One region of the Massilia aerilata genome, then DNA from elsewhere that is predicted to be linked to it. Evidence: predicted binding sites of a transcription regulator. Region 1 holds the regulator's gene; each other region holds the start of a gene.
What was found. Region 1 encodes sigma-54, which starts transcription at its own class of promoters, with help from an activator protein. Its sites were predicted from a motif close to TGGCANGNAANCTGCTTT; they were not measured.
Positions count from the first base shown of each region.

Region 2: a site for sigma-54 is predicted at 3,717-3,734, ahead of pedF (cytochrome c-550 PedF). Genes of this name have one in related genera too.
Region 3: a site for sigma-54 is predicted at 2,360-2,377, ahead of ACFPO9_RS20420 (ANTAR domain-containing response regulator). Genes of this name have one in related genera too.
Region 4: a site for sigma-54 is predicted at 1,996-2,013, ahead of ACFPO9_RS27450 (PEP-CTERM sorting domain-containing protein). Genes of this name have one in related genera too.

Region 1 is NZ_JBHSMZ010000010.1:106,433-112,320, forward strand. It holds gene lptA (lipopolysaccharide transport periplasmic protein LptA) at 1-512, shown strand, start outside; gene lptB (LPS export ABC transporter ATP-binding protein) at 512-1,294, shown strand; gene ACFPO9_RS15055 (RNA polymerase factor sigma-54) at 1,297-2,787, shown strand; gene hpf (ribosome hibernation-promoting factor, HPF/YfiA family) at 2,846-3,214, shown strand; gene ACFPO9_RS15065 (enoyl-CoA hydratase/isomerase family protein) at 3,320-4,405, shown strand; gene ACFPO9_RS15070 (APH(3') family aminoglycoside O-phosphotransferase) at 4,452-5,258, shown strand; gene ACFPO9_RS15075 (GntP family permease) at 5,360-5,888, shown strand, end outside.
Region 2 is NZ_JBHSMZ010000003.1:11,399-17,286, forward strand. It holds gene ACFPO9_RS04585 (YVTN family beta-propeller repeat protein) at 1-89, opposite strand, end outside; gene ACFPO9_RS04590 (TonB-dependent receptor family protein) at 238-2,382, shown strand; gene ACFPO9_RS04595 (substrate-binding periplasmic protein) at 2,386-3,213, opposite strand; gene pedF (cytochrome c-550 PedF) at 3,210-3,683, opposite strand; gene ACFPO9_RS04605 (DUF3482 domain-containing protein) at 3,809-5,290, opposite strand; gene ACFPO9_RS04610 (DUF2868 domain-containing protein) at 5,287-5,888, opposite strand, start outside.
Region 3 is NZ_JBHSMZ010000016.1:216,518-222,405, reverse strand. It holds gene ACFPO9_RS20435 (S9 family peptidase) at 1-1,637, opposite strand, end outside; gene ACFPO9_RS20430 (hypothetical protein) at 1,781-1,924, opposite strand; gene ACFPO9_RS20425 (hypothetical protein) at 1,938-2,177, opposite strand; gene ACFPO9_RS20420 (ANTAR domain-containing response regulator) at 2,388-3,020, shown strand; gene ACFPO9_RS20415 (CmpA/NrtA family ABC transporter substrate-binding protein) at 3,075-4,253, shown strand; gene ACFPO9_RS20410 (MFS transporter) at 4,451-5,743, shown strand; gene nirB (nitrite reductase large subunit NirB) at 5,756-5,888, shown strand, end outside.
Region 4 is NZ_JBHSMZ010000026.1:473,998-479,885, forward strand. It holds gene ACFPO9_RS27445 (nucleotidyltransferase domain-containing protein) at 1-942, shown strand, start outside; gene ACFPO9_RS27450 (PEP-CTERM sorting domain-containing protein) at 1,072-1,950, opposite strand; gene ACFPO9_RS27455 (ThiF family adenylyltransferase) at 2,159-3,028, shown strand; gene ACFPO9_RS27460 (PEP-CTERM/exosortase system-associated acyltransferase) at 3,025-3,852, opposite strand; gene ACFPO9_RS27465 (PEP-CTERM/exosortase system-associated acyltransferase) at 3,879-4,751, opposite strand; gene prsT (XrtA/PEP-CTERM system TPR-repeat protein PrsT) at 4,819-5,888, opposite strand, start outside.

The DNA of each region.
Region 1 (5,888 bases):
AGGCCGAGCGGGCGGATGCGCTCAAGCCCTTCAATGTCGAAGGCAACAAGGCGACGATCGACCAGGCCACCCAGACCGTGATCCTGACCGGCAACGTGATCGGCACCCGCGGCAGCATGCTGCTGAAGGCGGAGCGCGCCGAGATCAGGGAAACGCCGGAGGGTTACCGCTCCGTGGTCCTGTTCGGGGCGAACGGCAAGGCCGCGTCGTTCCGCCAGAAGCGCGACGGCGGCGCCGACGAGTGGGACGAAGGCTACGGCGAGCGCATGGAATACGACGAGCGCACCGACATCGTCAAGCTGATCTCGCATGCCACGATCAGGCAGCTCGACGGCCGTACCGTGACCAGGGAGATGAGCGGCCCGTTCATTTCCTACGACGCCCGCAAGGAAGTCCTGTTGAACATGAATGACGTGAGCGGCGCCGACAAGCCCGGCAAGGACCGCGTCAGCGTCACTTTTTACACGCGCCGCCCTACGCCGGCGGCGCCACCGGAAGCAGGAAAGCAATGATGGAAGTACACGCAGACGCCACCCCGACCGCCGTCGCAAGCGGCGGCAGCACCCTGGTCGCCAAGGGGCTGCAGAAAAGCTACGGCAAGCGCCTGGTGGTGCGCGACGTTTCGCTGCAGGTCGCCTGCGGCGAGGTGGTGGGACTGCTGGGCCCGAACGGCGCCGGCAAGACCACCTCGTTCTACATGATCGTGGGCCTGGTGCCGGCCGATGCCGGCGCCATCGTCATCAACGGCACCGACATCACGAGCCTGCCGATCCACCGCCGCGCCATGCTGGGCCTGTCCTACCTGCCGCAGGAAGCCTCGGTGTTCCGCAAGCTGACGGTGGAAGAGAACATCCGCGCGGTGCTGGAACTGCAGCGCGAGAACGGCAAGCCGCTGAGCAAGGCGCGCATCCAGGAACGCCTGGACGAGCTGCTGGCCGAATTGCAGATCGAGAAGCTGCGCGAGAACCCGGCGCTGTCGCTGTCGGGCGGCGAGCGGCGCCGCGTGGAGATCGCGCGCGCACTGGCCACCGACCCGCGCTTCGTGCTGCTGGACGAACCTTTCGCCGGCGTGGATCCAATTGCCGTGATCGAGATCCAACGTATCGTGCGTTTCCTGAAAGAGCGCGGCATCGGCGTGCTGATCACCGACCACAACGTGCGCGAGACGCTCGGCATCTGCGACCGTGCCTACATCATCAACCAGGGCGCGGTGCTGGCCTCGGGCCGGCCCGACGACATCATCGCGAATGAATCCGTCCGCCGTGTCTACCTGGGTGAACACTTCAGGATGTAGTCATGAAACAGACGCTGCAACTCAAGACCTCACAGCACCTTGCGCTGACGCCGCAACTCCAGCAGTCGATCCGCCTGCTGCAGCTGTCCACGCTCGAACTCCACCAGGAGATCGAACAAGTCCTGGGTGAGAATCCGCTGCTCGAACGCCTCGACGATCCGCTCGACCGCTCCGTGCGCCTGCTGGCGGACGGCGCCATCAACAACGGTTCCTCGACCAACACCACGCCCGATGCGCCCCCCGCGTCCGGCCAGGGCGAGGAGAACGGCGGCAGCGGCGGCAGCGAAGCCGAAGGCGGCGACAGCGGCGAAGCCGGCGGCGCCGAGCACGAGATGGAGTGGGGCGAGTCGGGCCATTCCGGCAGCGGCAGCGGCGGCGAGGAAGAGGACGGCCGCCCGCAGCTGGAAGCCAGCCCCATCTCGCTGCGCGAGCACCTGATGGAACAGGTGCGCCTGACCTGCCTCTCGCCGCGCGACTGCGCGCTGGTCGAGATCGTGGTCGACTCGCTCGACGACAACGGCTACCTGGACGAATCGCTGGACGACATCCACGCGCGCCTGCCGGCCGAACTCGAGATCGAATTCGAGGAACTGCGCACCGCGCTGTCGCTGGTGCAGAGCATGGACCCGCCGGGCGTGGGCGCGCGCAGCGCCGCCGAATGCCTGGCCCTGCAGATCCGGCGCATGCCCGGCGTGGCGATGGTGACGCGGCGCATGGCGCTGGTCATCGTCGAACGCTACCTGACCTGGTTTGCGCAGCGCGAATTCAACAAGCTGAAGAAGGCCCTCGACTGCGACGACGAAGACCTGCGCGAAGCCCAGGCCGTGATCCGCCAGTGCAATCCGCATCCGGGTGCGGCCTTCGCCTCCGACGTCTCCGACTTCGTGGTGCCGGACGTGATCGTGCGCCGCGCGAAGGACGGCTGGAGCGTGCAGCTGAATCCGGAAGTGATGCCGCGCCTGCGCGTGAACAGCATCTACGCCGCCTTGCTGAAACAGGGGAAATCGGAATCGCAGCTGAATGCACAGTTGCAGGAAGCCAAGTGGCTCATCAAGAACATGCGCCAGCGCTTCGACACGATCCTGCGCGTGGCGCAAGCTATCGTCGAGCGCCAGCGGAACTTTTTCTCGCACGGCGCAGTTGCCATGCGGCCCCTTGTTTTACGTGAGATAGCTGATACACTAGGTCTACACGAGAGCACAATTTCTCGCGTCACAACTCAGAAATATATGCTGACGCCGCACGGCATGTTTGAGTTGAAGTACTTTTTCGGAAGTCACGTCGCGACCGAGGCAGGCGGTGAAGCATCCTCGACGGCGATCCGGGCTCTCATCGTGCAACTCACAGGAGCAGAAGACCCCAAGAACCCTTTATCCGACAGCAAGATCGCGGAGATGCTAGGGGAACAGGGAATGGTTATCGCACGCCGCACGGTCGCGAAATACCGTGAGGCGCTGAAGATCCCGCCCGTCAGCCTCCGCAAATCCTTGTAATAAGCTGCAGGGCACCCAGATACTGGTTACCTGACAGCGCATCTTCAAAGGAGTGTGTATGAATCTCACTATCAGCGGACATCATCTCGATGTAACCCCAGCAATCCGTGAATACGTACAGAACAAGCTCGAACGCATCACCCGCCATTTCGATCAAGTGATCGACTCCCACGTCATCCTCTGCATAGACAATCTCACCGAGAAAGAAAAACGCCAGAAGGCCGAGATCAACTTGCGTGTTGCTGGGAAGATCGTTCACGTCGCCAGCGCCGCACATGACCTCTACGCGGCGATCGACATGCTGATGGACCGTCTCGACCGCCAGGTCCAGAAGTACAAGCAGATGCTGCAGGATCATAGTCACACAGCACTAAAACGCATGGCCAACGAAGACCTTGAGGGAGGAGAAGCTGCCGCTGCAGCGTGATCGTTCCGCTGGCGCAGCATAGGCAAGACGAAGGGCGCATCTGGCGCCCTTTTCGTTTTTTTGGCCGCGCTACAATACTGCTTTCCCTTTCATAAATAAAAGAACATGAGCGAACACGTGCAGACCCGGCTTGCCAACGGCACCGGCATCATCACCCTGGACCGCCCCAAGGCCCTGAACTCGCTGTCGCTGGAGATGGTGCGCGCACTGACGGAGACCCTGCTGGCCTGGCGCGAAGACGCGAACGTCGCCGCGGTCGTCATCACCAGCACCAGCGAGAAAGCCCTGTGCGCAGGCGGCGACATCCGCTTTTTCCACCAGGCCGGCCATGCGACGCCTGTTGGCGGCAGTGCCTTGCTGGAAGACTTCTTTACCGAAGAATACGCGCTGAACCACCTGATCCATTTTTATCCGAAGCCCTACATCTCGCTGATGGATGGCGTGGTGATGGGCGGCGGCATGGGCATCGCCCAGGGCGGCCCGGACAGCGGCCTGCGCATCGTGACCGAACGCACGAAGATGGCGATGCCCGAAGTGAACATCGGCCTGTTCCCGGACGTCGGCGGCAGCCACTTCCTGTCGCATGCGCCGGGCGCGCTCGGCATGTATCTGGGCCTGACGGGGCTGACCGTCGGCGCCGCCGATGCGCTCTACGTCGGCCTGGCGGATCTGTTCGTGCCGGCTGCCGAACTGGCGGCCTTGAACGGGCTGATCGCGTCCACGCCGGGCGCACAGCTGGCCGAGGCGATCCGCGCCTTTGCGGCGCCGTTTGCGCAGCAGGCCGGCGCGAGCGAACTGTCCGCCCAGCGCGCGCCGATCGACAGGCACTTCGGCGCGGCTTCGGTGGAAGCGGTGATGTCTTCGCTCGAAGGCGACGACGCGCCCTTCGCGCAGAAGGCCCTGGCCGCCATGCGCCAGCGTTCGCCGCTGATGATGTGCGTGACGCGCGAGATGCTGGTGCGCGGCGCTTCGATGGACGTGGCCGATTGCCTGCGCATGGAGCGCTCGCTGGTGCGCCGCAACTTCGAACATGGCGAAGTGCTGGAAGGCGTGCGCGCGCTGGTGATCGACAAGGACAATGCACCGGTGTGGAATCCGCCTTCGCTGGCCCAGGTCACCCCGGAGATGGTGGCGCGTTTCTTCGCGCCGGTATGGCCGGACTGGGCGCATCCGCTGCGGCACCTGGACTGAACACGCGGGCGTGCATTGGCAGTTTTCTTCCTGAGGAGCTTGGACGATGGGACGCCCGACCGATGTAAAGAAAAAGATGCCTGCATCCTGGCAGGAACGCCTGCATGGCAGCCGCTGGGAACTCCAGTCCGGCGGCGCTTCCGGGGCGCAGCTGTTCCGGCTCGAGCCACGTCTAGGTCCGTCCTTGTTCCTCAAGACGGAACGCATCTCGCCCCTGTCCGAACTGGCGGGCGAGGCGGCGCGACTGCGCTGGCTGGCCGCAGCCGGCATACCCTGCGTGCCGGTCATCGATTTTGCCGAAGAGAACGGCCGTGGCTGGCTATTGCTGCACGAGATGCCGGGCAGCGACCTCGAATGCGGTAGCGAAGTCGGCGCCATTCCCGCTTCCGAGGCGGTGCGCCTGATCGCGCAGGCGCTGCGCCAGCTGCATGCGCTCGATGTCGCCGGCTGTCCGTTCGACCACCGCGCCAACGCCCGCATCGCGCTCGCCCATGCACGCATGCAAGCCGGGCTGGTCGACGAGGAAGACTTCGACGAGGAGCACGCTGGGCTGTCACCGGAGACCTTGTTCGCACGCCTGGAAGCCATGCAGCCGCCCACGGAAGACCTGGTTGTGACGCACGGCGACGCTTGTCTTGCGAACCTGATGGTGGACCTGTTCGGCGACATCGCCGGCTGGATCGATTGCGGACGCCTGGGCGTGGCCGATCGCCACCAGGACCTGGCGCTGGCGATGCGCGACATCGCGGATACGCTGGGCAAGAAATGGGTGGCGCCTTTTCTGAAGCACTACGGCATGCAGGCCGATCCGGCGCGCGTGGAATTCTATCGCTTGCTCGACGAGTTCTTCTAAACGACAGATACTGCGTTGCAACATCATCACTGTTTTTGTGCGATGATTTCATCGGGCAATGAATTATTGCCGTATAAAGCACAACAACAGAGGAGTCCGTTTTGTCGTTTCTGATCGTCCTGGCCGCGCTGGCCTTCCTGATGGTGGCCGCCTACCGCGGCTACAGCGTCATCCTGTTCGCACCGATCGCCGCCCTCGGCGCGGTCCTGTTCACCGATCCGTCCGCCGTGGCGCCGGTCTTTTTCGGGATCTTCATGGAAAAGATGGTCGGCTTCGTGAAACTCTATTTCCCCGTCTTCATGCTCGGCGCCGTGTTCGGCAAGGTGATCGAGATGTCCGGCTTCTCGAAATCCATCGTGCAGGCCGCCATCCGCTACATCGGCCGCTCGCGCGCGAACGCCGTGATCGTCGCCGTATGCGCGCTGCTGACCTATGGCGGCGTGTCCCTGTTCGTGGTGGTGTTCGCGGTGTATCCCTTCGCGGCTGAGCTCTATCGCCAGAGCAATATCCCGAAGCGGCTGATGCCGGGCGCGATCGCGCTGGGCGCCTTCTCGTTCACGATGGACTCGCTGCCGGGCACCCCGCAGATCCAGAACATCATTCCCACCACCTTCTTCAAAACCACGGGCT
Region 2 (5,888 bases), on a different contig from region 1:
TCGTTGGGGACGTAGGCGAAGGGGGCGGCGGTCGCGCCGCCGGCGGCGGCCATGCACAGGAATAGAAAGCGGTAACTTGACGGGTTCATGATGTCCTTTCGGGATGGAAGTCCGGATGGATTTGCAAGCCCCGTGCCACCGAAGCGGACGGCAGTTTTTCTGCATGGCAGGTATATTGCTTGCCGGGATAGTCAGCGCCCGGCCAAACAGGGCGGACCGTCACCTCATGGAGACCAGATGAAGCAACACGTATTTCGCTTGAACGCCGTCGCGGCCCTGTTTGCCGCCACGCCCCTGCTGGCCAGCGCCGGCCCGGCATCCAATCCGCCCGACGCCGCCGATGCGCCGGCCGCGCCGATCAGCGTGGTGGTGGTCAGCGGCAGCCGCAGCGAGCATTTGAGCTTCGACTTGCCGGCGGCGATCGACGTGGTCGGCGCGGAGCGCATCGGCGCCGCCCAGCCGCGCGTCAACGCATCGGAAGCCCTGGCCGCGGTGCCGGGGCTGGTGGTACAGAACCGCCAGAACTATGCGCAAGACCTGCAGGTCTCGTCGCGCGGCTTCGGCGCCCGCTCGGCCTTTGGCGTGCGCGGGGTGAAGCTGATCGCGGACGGCGTGCCCGCCACCATGCCCGACGGCCAGGGGCAAGCCGCCACCTTCAACCTCGACATGGCCGAGCGCATCGAGGTGCTGCGCGGTCCCTTCTCCACCCTGTACGGCAACCATGCCGGCGGCGTGGTCCAGCTGTTCACGCGCGACCCGAAGGGCGCGCCCAACATCGAACTGAACGTGGCCGGCGGCAGCGACGGCCTGCGCAAGACCGACCTGAATGCCGGCGGCAAGCAGGGCAGCTTCGGCTGGCTGCTCGACGCCTCGCGCTTCGAGACCGACGGCTACCGCGCCCACAGCGCCGCCACCCGCGACCAGGCCTATGCCAAGCTGGTTTTCGACGCCGCGCCCGGCGCCCGCCTGACCCTGACCGCGAGCGGCCTGCGCCAGGACGATACCCAGGACCCGCTCGGCGTCAGCTGGGCCACCTGGCAGCGCGACCCGCGCGCCGGCGAGATCGACACCACCGACACGCAGGCGCCGCAGCGCACCCTGGCCGACCGCTACAACACACGCAAGAGCATCGACCACCAGCAGCTGGGCCTGAGCTGGGACCAGCGCTTCGGCGACGACCGCCTGCACCTGAGCGTCTACGGCGGCAACCGCCGCGTGATCCAGTACCAGTCCTTCTCGAAAGGCTTCCAGGCCCCGGTCACGCATTCCGGCGGGGTGGTCGACTTCGACCGCGACTTCTACGGCTTCGACGCCAACTGGATGATGGCGCGCCCGCTCGGCGACGGCACCTTGCGCACCACCCTCGGCCTGGAAGCCGGCAAGTCGCGCGACGGGCGCCAGGGTTTCGAAAACTTCATCGGCAACGAGTTCGGCGTCAAGGGCAAGCTGCGGCGCGACGAGGAAGACGATGTGCGCAATGTCGACCCTTACCTGCAGCTCGAATGGGAACTGGGACGCTGGGTATTCACGGGCGGCCTGCGCCGCAGCCAGGTGAGCTTCGACGTGGCCGACCGCTATCTCTCGAACGGCAACGACAGCGGCAGCGTCGACTACCGCCACACCACGCCGCTGCTGGGCGTGCTGTACAAGGTCACGCCGGCGCTGAACGTCTACGCCAGCGCGGCGCGCGGCTTCGAGACCCCGACCCTGAACGAGTTGTTCTATTCGGGCTCCGGCGCCGGCTTCAATTTCGGGCTGGGCGCCGCCACCAGCACCCAGCTGGAAGCGGGCGCCAAGGCCATGCTGGCCAGGGACGTGCGCCTGAATGCGGCCCTGTTCCAGGTGCGCACCAGCGACGAGCTGGTGGTCGACGCCTCTTCCGGCGGGCGCACCAGCTACCGCAACGCCAGCGCCACCCTGCGCCAGGGCCTCGAACTGTCGCTCGACGCCGAGCTGCGCGCCGGTTTCTCGGCAAGGGTGGCCGCCACGCTGCTGCGCGCGATCTACGACCAGGCCTTCACCGGCGTGGCCGAGGGGAACCGCCTGCCGGGCGTGCCGAGGACCAGCCTGTTCGGCGAGCTGGCCTGGAAGGATGCGGGCGACCGCTACGGCGCCGCGCTGGAGACGGTCGCCAACGGCAAGGTGTATGCGGAGGACGCCAATGCGGCGCAGCCGGCGCCCGGCTATGCGCTGGTCAACGCGCGCGTGCAGGCGAACCAGCAACTGCAGGGCTGGCGCCTGCGCGAGTACGCGCGCGTGAACAACCTGCTGGACCGGACCTATATAGGCTCGGTCATCGTCGGCGACAGCAACAAGCGTTATTACGAACCGGCGCCGGGACGCAACTGGGTACTGGGCTTGAGCGCCCAGTACCAGTTCTAGGTTTCAGGGTTTGACCACCCGCACGCCGTAGCGGGTGAAGATGGCCTGCAGTTCGCCGCTGCCGGCCATCTCGTTCATGGCCGCCTGCAGCCGGCGCGCCAGCTCCAGATTGTCCTTGCGGACCGCCATGCCGACCGCCCAGCCGGCGCGCGGCAGACGCTCGAAGGCCGCCTCCTGGACCGGGAAGGCGGGATCGCCGCGCATCACCGATTCGATCTCGGAGCGCGTCGCCAGCACGGCATCCAGCGCGCCGCCTTTCAACTGCTGCAGCGCATCAAGCGCGCTCGGGTAGATGTGCACCTGGTCGCGGAAGCGGCCATTGCCCTCGCCCAGCACCACCATGCCCGCGATCGACACCTTTTCGACGCCGATCCGCTTGCCGGCCAGCGCATCCAGGCCGTCGAAGGACGGCATGCTGGCTGCACTGCGCACCAGGCGCACCGTCTCGACATGATAGGGCGCGAAGATTGCCACCTGCGGATTCGCCGTCATCAGCGTGCGGTCGACTGGCACATGCAGCATCACGTCGGCCGGACCGTAGCCCAGGTAATGCCCCTTCCACACCATGTTGCGCAGGTCATCGCCCAGGTCGTCGCCGGCATTGAAGGGCAGCAGGCTGAGTTTCAGGCCCAGCTTGCCCGCCAGCGCGGCGCCGAGGTCGACGTCGATGCCCTGCCTCTTGTCCGAAAACGGCGCCAGCTCGTTGTACACCGCCACCTTGAGCGTGCCGGCTTCGCGCGTGGCGGGCGGCGCCTCGGCGGCGGCCGCGGCGCCCACGCAGCTGGCCAGCAGCAGCCCGCACAAGGCGCGGATCCTCAGGCGCGCGCTCATTCGACGCTGCGGCGCGCTTCGAGGTAGGTCTTGATGGCCCACATCGCTTCCTGGTTGAACACGCCTTCGAAGGGCGGCATGTAGACCGCGCCGTTGCGCACCTTGCCGTGCCGGATGCTGGCCAGGAAGTAGCCGTCCATCTCCTTGTAGCAGGCTTTCTTCTTGGTTTCGTTCTTCATGCCGTTGCAGTCGCGGTCGAGCAGGCGCAGGTCGGGTGCGATCCCGCCCGACACCGCTTCCAGGCCATGGCAGCGCGCGCAGTTCTGGGTATAGGCGGAGGTGCCGATCTTCAGCGCCAGCTGGTTGTTGCGGTAGGGGTTCTCGTCGCGCCATTTGTCGCCCAGTACCGGCAGGCCGGTAGTATCGACGGCCTGCGGGACGACATTGCCGTGGGCACTGGCGAGCAGCGAGGTCAGTGCGACGGCGGCCAGCACGGACGCGGCGCCGAGGATGCGGATGGGGTGCTTCATGTTGTCTCCTGAGGTTATCGGTGTAAGCCTTCAAGAGCAATCCGCATGCCAGACCTTGTCAGCGCGCTGTCAGGCGCTTTGAGGCGCACGGCGGCGGCGCCAGGTGTGACAAATTGGCACAGGTGTCACGCCGGCCGTCGCGACAGGGCCTGTGCCGCCGATCCGGGATACAGGCGTTCCAGGGTCTCGACCGTCATCGGCCCCAGCACCGCTTCCACCAGGCGCACGGCGCCTGCATCGTCGGGCGCCGCGCGCACCGACTTCCACAACTGCGCGAGCTCGGCCTCGCGGCGCGTCAGCACCGCCTCGACTTCGGCCTGCCAGAAGGCCGGCGCCTCCCCTTCGACGAAGTTGCCGCGGCCGCGGCCGAAGTGGGCCACCGCCAGGTAGCGCAGCACCGCGCCGAGCAGCAGGGTGCGCAGGAAGGCGTCGGCGAACTGCACGCTCGGATGATCGCGGTCGGTGCTGGTATTGAAGCCCCAGGCGGCGCCGGCCATGGTGAGCGCGCCGACGATCGCGCCCAGCAGCGCGCCGCCGCCGAGGGTCAGGCCGCCGGCCATCAGGTCGGCCGAAAGGCCGGTCGCGGCGCCCGAGACCACCGCGCCCAGCAGGCCGGCCTGGGCCTTGTCGATGGGCGCCTTCACCGCGAAATTCTCGCGCACACGCGCATTGATGCGGCCGGCCTGGCCGGGGTCGAGCCGGTGCAGGCGCAGCAGGCCGCCAGTGGTGTCGGCGATGCGCCGCTCCAGCCGCTCGACCAGGCTGGCCATCGCGGCATCCTGGCGCTTCTGCTCGTCCTTGCCCAGGCCGACGGCCTTGAGCGCGGATTTCAGCAGGCCGGGCTTGGTCTCGCCGTCGATCGCCTGGCTGTCGCGCGCGGCGCCGGCCAGCATCTGCGCGCCGAGCCTGGACGAGGCATCGAAACGCTGCAGATTGTCCGTCTTCCATGCCGCCAGCAGGCGCGCATAGCCGTCCTGCTTGCCGGCCTCGACCAGCTTGCCGACCCGCTCGTAGAACAGGTCTTCATGCACCCAGCAGCGGGCGAAGGCGTCCAGGGCCAGTACTTCGCGCACGATGCCGAACTGGTCGAGGTAATCCTTCCAGCGGCGCTGCTCCGCCTGTTCCTGCTCGTCCGGGCGCGGCGGACCGAGCTGGTTCAGCAGGACCACCACCGGTTTGCCCAGCCATTCGAGGATCTTCATCTCCGGCGCCAGGTAGCCGGCGTCGCGCGGATCCTCCGACGAATTCACCAGATACAGCACGACGTCGGCCGCGTCCTTCGCGGCGCGCAGGGCCTGCTGGCTGAGCCAGAACGGGCGGTCGCGGTAGCGGTCGAGCACCTCGCGCAGGAACCAGCCGATCGGATTGCCGGCCATGGCCAGCCGCTTGCGCAGGCGCACGGAATCGCCGAAGCCTGGCGTGTCCCACAACAGCAGGCGGTCGCCGGCGGCGCTGGTCTGCAGCAGGTGCGCCTCGGCGAACACGGTCACGTGGGCAGCGTCGCGCACCTCCCCCACATCCACGCCCACCAGGGTGCGCGCCAGCGTGGTCTTGCCGTTGTTCGTGTGCGATACGAGGGCGAACTGGATGTCGACCGGCTGGCTCATGGCGCTCCCGACACGCTCAAGCCGCTGCCCAGTTCGAGCGGATGCCGCTCCGGATGCAGCAAGTTGACCACGGTGGCCGGGCTATGGTGATAACGGCAGAATTCATGCCACAGCGCGGTGCGCTCCACTACCCGCGCATCGAAACCCGGCTGGCCGGCGCCACGTTCGGACAGGCCCGATTCGTCGAGCAGCACGGCGATGCCGCGCGGTGTGCCGCGCACCAGGTAATCGAGGAAGGCGCCATGGTTTTCGCGCTCCGGCGTGGCGGCCAGGTTGAACAGCACCGCCGTGACGGCGACGTCCGGATCGTCCAGGCGGGCGTCGCGCAAGGTATCCTGCGGCTCATCGCCGTACTGCGACGAAGGCCGCAGCATCAGTTGCGCCTGTTCGCCCAAGACCATCGCCGCGACCGATGCAAGACCCTTGTGGCGGGCTTCGTCGACGGTGAAGCTGTATGGGATCACGCGCAGCACCGCCGGACCGGACACGCCGATGCGGTCAGCCAGAAGGCGAAAGTATGGCTGGCCGAGATCGAGCGGGAAGTTGCGGGCCAGGCGTGACGCACGCAGGCTGGAGACAATCGCCAGCACGAGGCGCG
Region 3 (5,888 bases), on a different contig from region 1:
TGGGTCGAGGGGACGGTCACGAACTGCGGCTGGATCCAGTCGTGGGACTTGAATTCGGCGCTGCGGGTGTCGGTCAGCTTGACCGCTTCGCCGCCGTTCGAGGGCAGGGTGGCGATCTGCGGCGGCAGGTAGGGGCCGGAGTAGTGGACCAGCAGCTTGCGCTGGTCCGGCGACAGGCGGAAGTCCTCGACGCCGCCATCCAGGCGGCTGACTTCGCGGGTGGCGCCATCCCTGGCGTTGACCGCGCAGACCTCGTAGGTGCCCGGGTCCTTGCGGTTGCAGATGACCCAGGCGGTGTCGCCGTCGCGCGACCAGGCCACGTCCGAGGCTTCCCATTTGCCGGAAGTGAGCGCGCGCGTGCGGCCGCTCGCGTCCAGCGTGTACAGGTGCGAGTAGCCGCTTTCCTCGGACAGGTACCACAGCGTGCCGTTGTCCGGCAGCCAGCCGAATTCACTGTTGTCGAAGTTGACCCAGGCCTGGTCCGTCAGGCGGTGCACCGGCTTGAGCGCGGCGCGCGGCAGATCGACGGTGGCGATCCAGCGGTCCTTGTTGTCGACCGAGCGCAGCATCACGGCGGCATTCGCGCCGTTCGGGCTCCAGACGATGGTCTCGCCGCCGAAGCCGATCTTGAGCGCGCGGTTGCCCTTGAGCGCATCGAGCTTGTGCTCGGCGCGCATGGCGGCCAGCGGATCGTCCTTGATGCCGGGCAGGACGTCGAAGGACAGGTCCTTCACCTCGCGCGTCTGCAGGTTGACCAGCTTCAGGCCGTGCGGGCGCGGGTCCTTGCGGCCGACGCGGGTGCGCTCGTCCGAGGTCTCTTCATAGCCGGATTCCGTCACGTAGCGCGGCATCTTGCCGACGCGGCCTTTATCCGCATCCTTCGGCCCGGTCACCACCAAGGCCCAGCGCCCGTCCGGCGACAGGTGCGAAGTGACGATCGCCAGCTTGTCGCCGAGGTAGATCGGGGCCGGGGCGCGGGTCGGATCGGCGCGGCGTTCTTCCTCGGCGCGGTTGCGCTGGGCATCGCGCTCGTCCTTCTGGCGCTTGAGGGTGGCGATCAGGCGCAGCTGCATGTCGCGCAGCGCGTCCGCCTCCGGCGCGGCATTCGGATCCTTGGCTGCGCGCAGCACGGCCAGCGGCGAGATCAACCGGCTGGCGCGGTCCCAGCTGGCCCAGTCGTCGCCGACGCGGAACTGCACGCTGCGGCCATCGGCGGAATACTGCACGCCGCCAATGGCAACCCCGCTGGCGCGCGTGATCTGCGCCAGCTCACCGGTCTTGAGGTCGCGCTCGAACAGGTCGCCGTTACGCAGCAGGATGGCGCGGGTGCGCTCGCGGTTGTAGGCCACGTCCGGGCTGTCGATTTTGGACAGCTCGGCGTCGCCGACCTGGCGCGCCTTGTTGATGCCGGCGGTGGCGCCGGTCTGCCAGATGTCGCGCAGCGGCGAGCCGGTGCGCTTCTGTTTGTACAGGACCTGCTTGCCGTCCCAGCTCCACCAGGCGGCTTCCACGGGCGTGCCGATCCAGTCGGGATGGGCCATGGCCTGGTCGAGGGTGACGGGCGTCGCGGCTAAGACAGGGGCGGCCAGCAGCGCGGCCAGGACGGTGAGAGCGGAAGCGGAAAGAGGAAGGCGCATCGTTGCTTGTCGAGTAGAAATTGCAAAAAAACATTCTAGCTCAGCCGACATTAATGCAGGGTGGGAATTATATATGCATGCGTAAACGACAACGCCCGGCCAATGCCGGGCGCGGAGACGCGAGCGGTGCTGCTGAATCGGGTTTAGCCGAGTTCCTTCAGCTGCGGGTGTTCGCTGATCCACAGCTCGGCCGGGGTGGTCACGGACGGGTTGCGGATGAAGAACACGATGCGGGTAAGGATGGCCAGGGCCGAGATGGCGACGGTGACGTATTCGACTGGGGTCATGATGGTGTCCTTGTTATTTGGAAGCGAAGTGGCGCAGTTCGGCCGACAGGGCCGGGCTATGGGATTCGGCGGCGGCGGCCAGCGACAGCAGCTGGCGGCGCGAGGTTTGCCCGGCGCGCGTGGCGTCGTGCGAGAACCAGCCGCCGTGGGCGACATAGAGTTCGATCGCGAAGGCGCGGATATTGCGGGCGGTCTCTGCAAACTGGTGGCGCAGTCCCTTGTCCTGCGCCTGGGTGATCGTTGCGGTGCTCATGAAGTTCTCCGATAAATACTGTGTTGTTGCGGTGCAGTATAGGTAGACTTCAGACATAAGTGAACTTTTAGTTCGTGATGTTCTCCATTGGATTTGTGAATGTTTTCTTGAAGCAAACTGTGGCTTGTCTTTGGCTCTGATATACGCGCTGTCAATATCTCTGAGGACATCCAGTCGAGCTCTGGCCCGAAACTTGCATATCCGATAGGCATGAAATCGCCCCCTTCCGTCCAGCGCACCCTGCGCATCGTCGTGGTCAACACCGCACCCGGCGCCGGTGAGCAGGCCATGGCGGCGCAGGCGCAACGCAACACGGCGCTGCGCATCGGGCTGCTGGAATCCGGTTACGACATCGTCGCCTCGCTGCCGGCCGATATCTTCCTGCCCGAGCGGATCGCCCAGATCCAGCCGGACATGATCATCATCGACAGCGAATCCGACGCCAGGGACGTGCTCGAGCACATCGTGATCGCCACCCGCGACGAGCCGCGCCCGATCGTGCTGTTCACCGACGACCAGGACCCGTCCAGCATGGACGCCGCGCTGCACGCCGGCGTGTCGGCCTATATCGTGGCCGGACTGCAGGCCGCGCGCGTGAAGCCGGTACTGGACGTGGCCCTGGCGCGCTTCCGGCGCGAGCGCAAGCTGCTGGACGAGCTGTCCGACACGCGCCGCCAGCTGGCCGAGCGCAGGTTGGTGGAAAAAGCCAAGGGCGTGCTGATGGCGCGCAGCGGCTTGAGCGAGGAACAGGCTTACCAGCGGCTGCGCAGCATGGCGATGAACCGCAAGCTGCGGCTGGGCGAGGTGGCGCAGCGCGTCCTCGATGTGGAAGACCTTTTATAGTAGACCGATGCTCGTCATTCCCGCGAAGGCGGGAATGACGGTGGAAGAGATAACATGACCCCTGCAAACCCCACCATCCGCGCCGGCTTCCTGCCCCTCACCGACTGCGCCCCACTGGTGATGGCCTCCGTACTCGGCCTCGACGAAAAACACGGCATCAAGCTGGCCCTCAGCCGCGAGCATTCCTGGTCGGGCATGCGCGACCGCCTCATCGCGGGCAGCCTGGACGCCGCGCACGTCCTGTATGGGCTCATATATGGCGTCGAGATGGGCATCGGCTCGCGCGCCGTGCCGATGGCGGTGCTGATGAATTTGTCGCGCAACGGCCAGGCCATCACCCTGTCGCGCGCGCTGGCGGAGCAGGGCGTGGTCGACGGTCCTTCGCTGGCGGCCCACATGCGCCGCAGCCGCCGGCGCGGGGGCGCCCGACCGTTCACCTTCGCGCACACCTTCCCGACCGGGAACCACGCGATGTTCCTGTATTACTGGCTGGCCGCCGCCGGCATCGATCCGCTGCGCGACATCCAGCTTGCCACCGTGCCGCCGGGGCAGATGGCGGCCAGCCTGGCGGCCGGGCATATCGACGGCTTCTGCGCCGGCGAACCCTGGGGCGCGCGGGCGGTGCTCGACGGCTGCGGCGTCACGGTGGCGGCCAGCCAGGACATCTGGCCCGACCATCCCGGCAAGGCGCTGGGCGCCACCGCCGCCTTCGCCGACGCCAATCCGGATGCCTGCCGCGCGCTGGTGGCGGCGCTGCTGGAGGCGGCACGCTGGATCGACGCTTCGCCCGCGCACCGCGACGCCACCGCCGAGATCCTCGCCAGCCCGGCCTGGGTCAATGCCGGCCGCGAGCTGATTGCCGGGCGCCTGCAGGGCCGTTACGAAGACGGCCTGGGACGGGGCTGGCTCGACCCCGATCCGCTGCACTTCCACGCGCATGGCGAGGCCAACTTCCCCTGGCTGTCCGACGGCATGTGGTTCATGACCCAGCACCGGCGCTGGGGCCTGCTGCGCGAAGACCCGGATTACCTGGCCGTCGCCACGCGCGTAAACCGGGTCGGCCTGTACCGCGAAGCGGCCGAATTGGCAGGGGTGGCGTCGCCGGCCGGCCTGCTGCGTTCCTCCGTGCTGATGGACGGCCGGGTATGGAACGGCCAGGACCCGCTTGCATATATCTCTTCCTTTGACGGTGCGGCCCCGCGCCCCGTTTTCGCGCATGGTGCACCGCAATGAAGCGCATGCGCCGGGCATTGCGGCTTGCGCCAGGGGGAAGGGCGTCTGGCACGGCTCTTGCAAATACTCCCATCGAGGATCAACGGCGATCCCCATGAAATAGACGTTTACAAGGACAACGGCGTCCGCTGCACCCGAACACATACGACATGTGCTCGGCCAGGCAGCGGGCGCCTTTCTTTTTTCGGGAGCGATGCATGGCCAAAGCGAACAACATCAAGCTGTTTTCCTTCGACACGCCGCAGATGCGTGCCTTCCACCTGACCTGGGTGGCTTTCTTCGTTTGTTTCTTCGCCTGGTTCGCCTGCGCGCCGCTGATGCCGGTCATCAAAGGCGAGTTCCACCTGTCGATCTCGCAGATCGCCGACATCAACATCGCGGCGGTCGCCATCACCATCCTCGTGCGCCTGCTGGTCGGCCCGCTGTGCGACCGCTTCGGTCCGCGCAAGACCTACACCGGCCTGCTGGCGATCGGCGCCATCCCCGTGCTGGGCGTGGCCATGGCCCAGAGCTACGAAAGCTTCCTGCTGTTCCGCCTCGGGATCGGCGCGGTCGGCGCCAGCTTCGTGATTACCCAGTACCACACCTCGGTGATGTTCGGCCCGCGCGTGGTCGGCACCGCCAACGCGGCGGCGGCCGGCTGGGGCAACAGCGGCGGCGGGGTCGCCCAGGCCACCATGCCTTTATTGATGGGCGCCGTGATCATGCTGGGCGTGAGCGAGACCATGGGCTGGCGCGTGGCCCTGCTGGTGCCGGGCGTGCTGATGCTGGTGATGGCGGTGGTCTACTGGAAGTTCACCCAGGACTGCCCGGAAGGGAATTACGCCGCACTGCGCGCGGCCGGCACGCCCTTCGAAGCCAGCGGCAAGGGTGGCATGGCGAGCTTCATCGAGGCCTGCCGCAACTACCGCGCATGGCTGCTGTTCGTCACCTACGGCGCCTGCTTCGGCATCGAGCTCTTCATCCACAACGTCGCTGCGGTCTACTACGTCGACCACTTCAAGCTGTCCCTGAAGGAAGCGGGGATGGCGGCCGGCAGCTTCGGCCTGCTGGCCCTGTTCTCCCGCGCCCTCGGTGGCTGGCTGTCGGACAAGGCCGCCTCGAAAGGAAGCCTGAACAGCCGCGTCAACCTGCTCTTCATCCTGATGGTGGGCGAAGGCCTGGGGCTGCTTTGGTTCTCGCAAACCGCCAGCGTGGCGCTGGCCATCGTGGCGATGCTGGCCTTCGGCATGTGCACCCACATGGCTTGCGGCGCCACCTACGCGCTGGTGCCCTTCGTGAACCGCAAGGCGCTGGGCGGCGTGGCCGGCATCGTCGGCGCCGGCGGCAACGTCGGCGCGGTGCTGGCCGGCTTCCTCATGAAAGGCACGGGCGACGTGCGCCAGACCCTGTTCATCCTCGGCGGCGCCGTGCTGGCGGCCAGCGTGTGCGCCATCGGCGTGCGCTTCGGCGCCGCCCCCGCTGAAACTCCGGCACCTGCCGCAGCATAAGGATTACCTGCCATGAAACTGATCGTCATCGGCCACGGCATGGTCGGCCACAAATTCCTCGAAACCCTGTACGGCGATGCCGGTGCGCCGGCCTTCGATGTCACCGTGCTGTGCGAAGAGCCGCGTCCCGCCTACGACCGCGTGC
Region 4 (5,888 bases), on a different contig from region 1:
GCGCGCGCCCAGCTCGACTGGTCGCGCGCGCTGGCAACGCGCCATCGCCAGGCCGTAGGCTTCGAGGTCGACTGTATCCAGAGTGCTTTGCGGCCGACCGGTTTGCCGCTCATCCTGCTGAAGGGTGCGGCCTACACGATGGCCGGCCTGCGTGCTGGCGAGGGCCGCTTGTACGGCGACATCGATATCCTCGTGCCCAAGTCACGGCTGGACGAGGTCGAATCGGCGCTGATGTTGCACGGCTGGGCCAGCACTCACCACGATGCCTACGACCAGCGTTATTACCGCGAGTGGATGCACGAATTGCCGCCAATGCATCACGTGCGGCGCCAGACCAATATCGACGTCCATCACGCGATCGTGCCGGAGACTGCAGCGGCGCGCCCCGATCCGGCCAAGTTGCGCGCGGCCGCGGTGACTGTGGCGGATGCCGGCGACGGCCTCCCACCTGTGCAGGTGCTGGCCCCGCACGACATGGTGCTGCACAGCGCCGTGCACCTGTTCTCGGACGGCGAATTCAAGCATGGCTTGCGCGACCTGTTCGATATCCACCGCTTGCTGCTGGAGTTCGGCGGACAAGCCGGGTTCTGGGCGGGGCTGGCGCCGCGTGCGCGCGCGCTCGAGCTCGAGCGGCCGCTGTTCTATGCGCTGCGCTATGCGGTGCGTCTGTTCAACACGCCGGTGCCGGACACGGTGCTGGCGGACGCGGGCAGCGGGGGCGGAAGCCCGGGCCGGGCACTGCTGGCGCTGATGGACCGGCTGTTCCTGCGCGGCCTGGCGCCGGCCCACCCGAGCTGCGCCGATGCCCTGACGCCGCTGGCGCTGAGCATGTTATATGTGCGCGGCAACTGGCTGCGCATGCCGCCCCTGCTGCTCTCGCGGCATCTATTCCATAAAGCCTTCATCACGCCGCGCGTCGACGCCGGCCAGGTCCAGCAGTAAAAATAACAAAGTAGAAATGAAAACACCCTGCAAGCCGAGGCTTTGCAGGGTGTAAAGAATTCCGTCAAGCCGAAGCCGATGGCGGCTTCGGCCTGGCAAGGCCGGATTATCCGGCGCTTGTCCTGACGATTACTTGCGGCGACGACGCAGGCCAGCCACGCCAGCCAGGCCCAGGCCCAGCAGAGCCAGCGAACCCGGTTCCGGGACTTCGCCGATATTGCCTTGCACGTCTCCGGTTGCGTCGACAGTCCAACCGGCACCCGACGAACGGCCGGTTTGACCGAAAGTGGTCTTGAGGTACAGATCATGCGCGTGACCGTTCAGGTCATTTTGCATGTTGGTATCGAAAACCTCTTGCCATGAGCCGCCGGTCACGTCCAAGTAACCTGCGCCAAAACCAGAAATGTTATCGTTCTGGAAGGTGGAGGTATAAGTGGCACCTGGGCGATTCTTAACTGCGTCACCGCTGAAAACAGCGGAGAGAGCAAGTTCGCCACCCGTATTGGAAATGCCGTTGTAGCCTTTTTCACCAATACGGGCGGAGGGGCCCTGGGTAAAATCGTAATTGGCGCTGTTCAGATACAGGTTCATCCAGCCACCAGTGCTGTAGGTAACGGTCGTCATGTCGCCACCATCTTCGTCACCGATCACGCTGACACGCATGTCTTTCAGGCCACCGAAAACACCGGTCATGTAGCCATCTTTCTCGATGCTGAACAGCGTTTGATTGTTCGACAGACGCGAGATGGACTGTACCGAGAAAATACCCCAGGTATCTTCCTTGCCGTCGAACGAATTTGGCGCTTTATACAAAGCAGCAGCGTCGCAGGTGTCGACGGTGTCGCATTTTTTACCCAAAGTATCACCGTAGCCAGTGGTGCCAGCGTCGAACGCATTGATAGTAATTTTGATATCGCCAGCGACCAAGGTCAGGGCGCTTGCTGGAGCTGCCATGCCGAGGGCCAGTGCGGCTCCAGCGACAATTCCCGAAATCTTCTTCATGTTCATCTTGATCCTCACAAGGTAGTTATACACAACAGCGACACAGAGTATTAAGCATTATCTGTGCCATCTTTAAATTTTATTTTTAAGTAATTGATTTTAAAAGAAAAAATCGACTCATCGTAAAATTTTGGAAATTATCATAATGTGGCTGTAAGAAAAACCGACAGTTAACTAGCGAACACATCTGTCGCATAATAGCTGGCCTGGAGCAGTGCCCTGTACCGATTTCCACGATAACTTTCACCAAGCCACTATGACTACATTCAACTACGACGAATTTACCAAGCGAAACGGCGGCTATATCAACATCGCGACACAGGACAAGATACGTAACGTCCGAGTCCTGTTTGCAGGATGCGGGCTGGGTAGCAGCACAGTCATCTGCGCGGCGCGCAGCGGTTTCCAGAACTTCGTGCTGATCGACGGCGACACGATCGACGCCCACAACCTGAATCGCCAGTTCTTCGATCTCGAGGATGTCGGCATGACCAAGGTCGAAGCGTTGAAAAAGCACATCCTGCGCATCAATCCGGAAGCCAAAGTCGAGGCCCACGTCGCCATGCTCGACAAGAACAACGCCGCTGACCTGGTCAGTAAGGTCGACCTCATCTTCGACACCATCGACTTCGTGGACCTGGAGGCGGTGCTGGCCCTGCACGGCAATGCAGCCGCGCAAGGCAAGCCGATCTTCACGGCGATGAACATCGGCTTCGGCGCCGGTGTGCTGTATTTCCCGCCGAACTCAGGCAATTCCTTGCCCGAAATCCTGCAGCGGGACGTCGAGGCCGCCGCGGCCGAAGGCAACCTGAGCTATACGGCCGTGTTCGGCCGTGTGATGGCACGCATCGGCGCCCATCTCGACCAGCAAGTTCGGGAGGAAGTCGCCAAGGCATTGACCATCATGGAAGATGGCACGGCTTGCCCGGCATCGCAGATTGCCGTGGGTAGTTTCTCGGTGGCCGCCCTGGCGGTGGCAATGATGCATGACACGCTGGCGGGAATGGAAGTGCCTGCGGCGCCGAACATGGTCATCCACAGCTTTCGCAACCACATCACCAAGCGCGTCAGTATTGCCGCTTAATTTTCCTGCTGGCGCACCACGTGCAGGTGCGCGGCATGATGCTCGACCACCGGCAGCCGTTCGCTGAACCAGGCTGCCAGTGTCGGGTTGCCGGATGCCATTTTGTCGCGCAAATCTTCCAGGTCGAGGACGTAGGGGGTCACGGCGCCGTAATAGCTGGCTTCCGGGCCGATCGGCGTGAATCGGAAACCCATCTTTTTCAGGGCATGGGCGAGCGAACGTTCCATTGCCGCAAACCAGTAGCGCACACCTGTCTCGAAGCTGTGGCGGAACATTTCGCGGTACATGCCGAGCAAGAGCATGGGTGAGGTATAGTCTCGGCGGTCGATGGCGGGATCGATCGGCGGCTCTTCCGACCCGAAGCCGGGAATGCCGAGCACGCTATCCGCGCGCCGGCGGCGATGGCTTTTCCTGACTACCAGGCGCGAGATCTCGGCACATTGCTCCGAGTCGGGCATCTCGAAATCGTCGAAGGTCCGGCAGTGGAGTTCGAACGGATATGGCTTGGCACCTTTGGGCTGCACGAGCCTGACTGCACCCACCAGTTTCTCGTCCATCGTGTAGGCCGCGAAATGGGTGGAAACACTATCGTAATCGTCGAACTCCAGGCCGTCTACGTACTGTTCTGCCTGGAGAAAAGCGCATTCCACGCAATACACTTGGTGGCGTAGCTTGAAGATATCGCTGGGCACCGTACTGGCATGGTTGCCCAGGTATATTCGGAAAATTTTACGGTTGACGTAATCGATACGTTCCTGGTGCGCCCCATAATCCGTTGGTGGCAGGAAGGCGCTGGGCGCGGCGTATGCTTTTCCGTTGTTCATCCCATTTATTGTCCTGACGGACCCTTTTATTTTTTCCTGAATCGACCCTCCAGGAAGTTGCCGACCATGGTTTTCACCATGATCCACATGGGGATCGGCTCATCATTGAACCAAGCAGCCAGAAACTTGTTTTCGTTTTGTAGACGGCCGATCAACTCATCCAAATCTGCGACAAAGGGCGTGACTGGACCGTAGTAGTCGACTTGCGGTCCAATCGGCACAAATTTGAATCCCATCTTTTCCAGCGAACGCGCAAGCGAGCGTTCCATGGCGGCATACCAGTAACGGATACCGTTCTGGCGGCTGTACCTGTAGAGCTCGCGATACATGCCGAGCAATAATAGCGGACTATTTCCGCGCTTGTCGCGCCGTACGGTTGGCCTCGGTTGAATCGACTTCGTGCTGCCTTTTTCCATGAAATCCGCCGAAATACCCTCCATCGAGTCGCCACGGCGCCGCCGATGCGTTTTCTTGACGACCAGACGGGAGATCTCGGCAGCATTGTCGCGCGCCGGGTAGACGAATTCCGGAAACGCCGCGCAATGCGTTTCGAAGGGGTAGATCTTGCCCGGCGCCGGCTGCACCAGACGGACCGTGCCGACGATATCGTTGCTCAGCGTGTAAGCGGCAAAATGGATCGAGCAATCGTCGTATTCGTCCATTTCCAGCTCTTCCTCGAAATCGCTGGCCTCCAGATAATGACGCTCGAGGCAATAGACGTCGTAACGCAGCCGGTAAATCTCTTTCAGAACATAGGATTCCATGTCCCCCTTTAATACCTTGCGGAAATTAAAGTAGGGGACCAGAACGTCGCTCTTGCCGAGAAAGCGCTCGGCGAACCGAGAGAAAAATCCGGTGGGTGCCTGTTCGTAGTCTTGTTCTTGCGTCATCGAAGTCATGGTGGGCTCATCCTGGAGGCCGTCATTGCGAAGCTGGGAAAAAGCCACCGGAGTGGCGCGCTTTACATCAAAGTTGTTTTAGCAGTGCTTTTGCATCGTCTTTGGCGGCAAAGCTTTGATCGCCAGCCAGCGATTGCTCGACTTCCTTGCGCGCACCGGCCTTGTCGCCACTTTTCGCCAGTCCAGCGGCAAGGTGGTAATGGATCTCCGAGGCTTTCGGTTCGGCGGCGACGGCTTTGCGCAGCAACTCGATGCCGCGTGCAGTATCGCCTTTCTGCACCAGGATCCAGCCCAGCGTGTCCATGATTGCCGCATTCTGTCCGGCCAGCTTGTATGCCTGCTCCGCCGTCGGCAGCGCGCGCGCATCGTTTTCCTGCTGATAGGCGAACGCCAGGTTGTTGAGCGCCGCCGCGTTCGACGGATTCACTTTCAGCGCCGCTTCCAGGCTGGCAATGGCCGGCTTGAATTGGCGCTTGGCCAGGTAGTTATCGGCAAGCAGCATGGCAATCATGTCGTTGGCCGGATAAGCCGTGTGGAACTTGACCAGTCGTGCCTCGGCCTCGGCGCCCTTGCCGGTGCGCGCCATGATTTGCGAGATCTTGGCCAGGATTTGCGGGGAATTGGTGGTCGCAAAGCCTTTTTCGTAAGCAGCCAGGGCAGGCGCAATCTTGTTCTGGCTCAGCATCAGGTCGCCTTCCAGTACATAACCGGTCGGCGCCTTGGGATTGTTTTTCTGAACCTGGCGCGCGGCTTCCAGTGCCTCATCCGGCTTGTTGCTGCGCATGGCGAGTTCCATCTGCGCGACAGAGGCTTGGGTAAAGTTCGGATCGATGCTCAGGGCGCGTTTCAAGTCCTGCGCGGCGGCGCTTTCGTTCTTGTTCAGCGCATGTGCCGCTGCCAGGCGTACCTGGGCTGCCGGCGATTTCGGCAGGGCCGCGGCCAGCTTGCTGAAGGTTTCGACCGCACCGTTGGCGTCCTTGGTGACGAGCTGGGCCTGGCCCATCAGGTCGAGCAGTTCGGGATTATCCGGATGGGCGACCAGCATCTTGCGCGTCAACACCACCGTTTTGTCAGCCTGTTTCGAACGCAGGTAATGGGTGCCCAGGGTCACCGCCGGACGGACCGCGTCGGGATTTT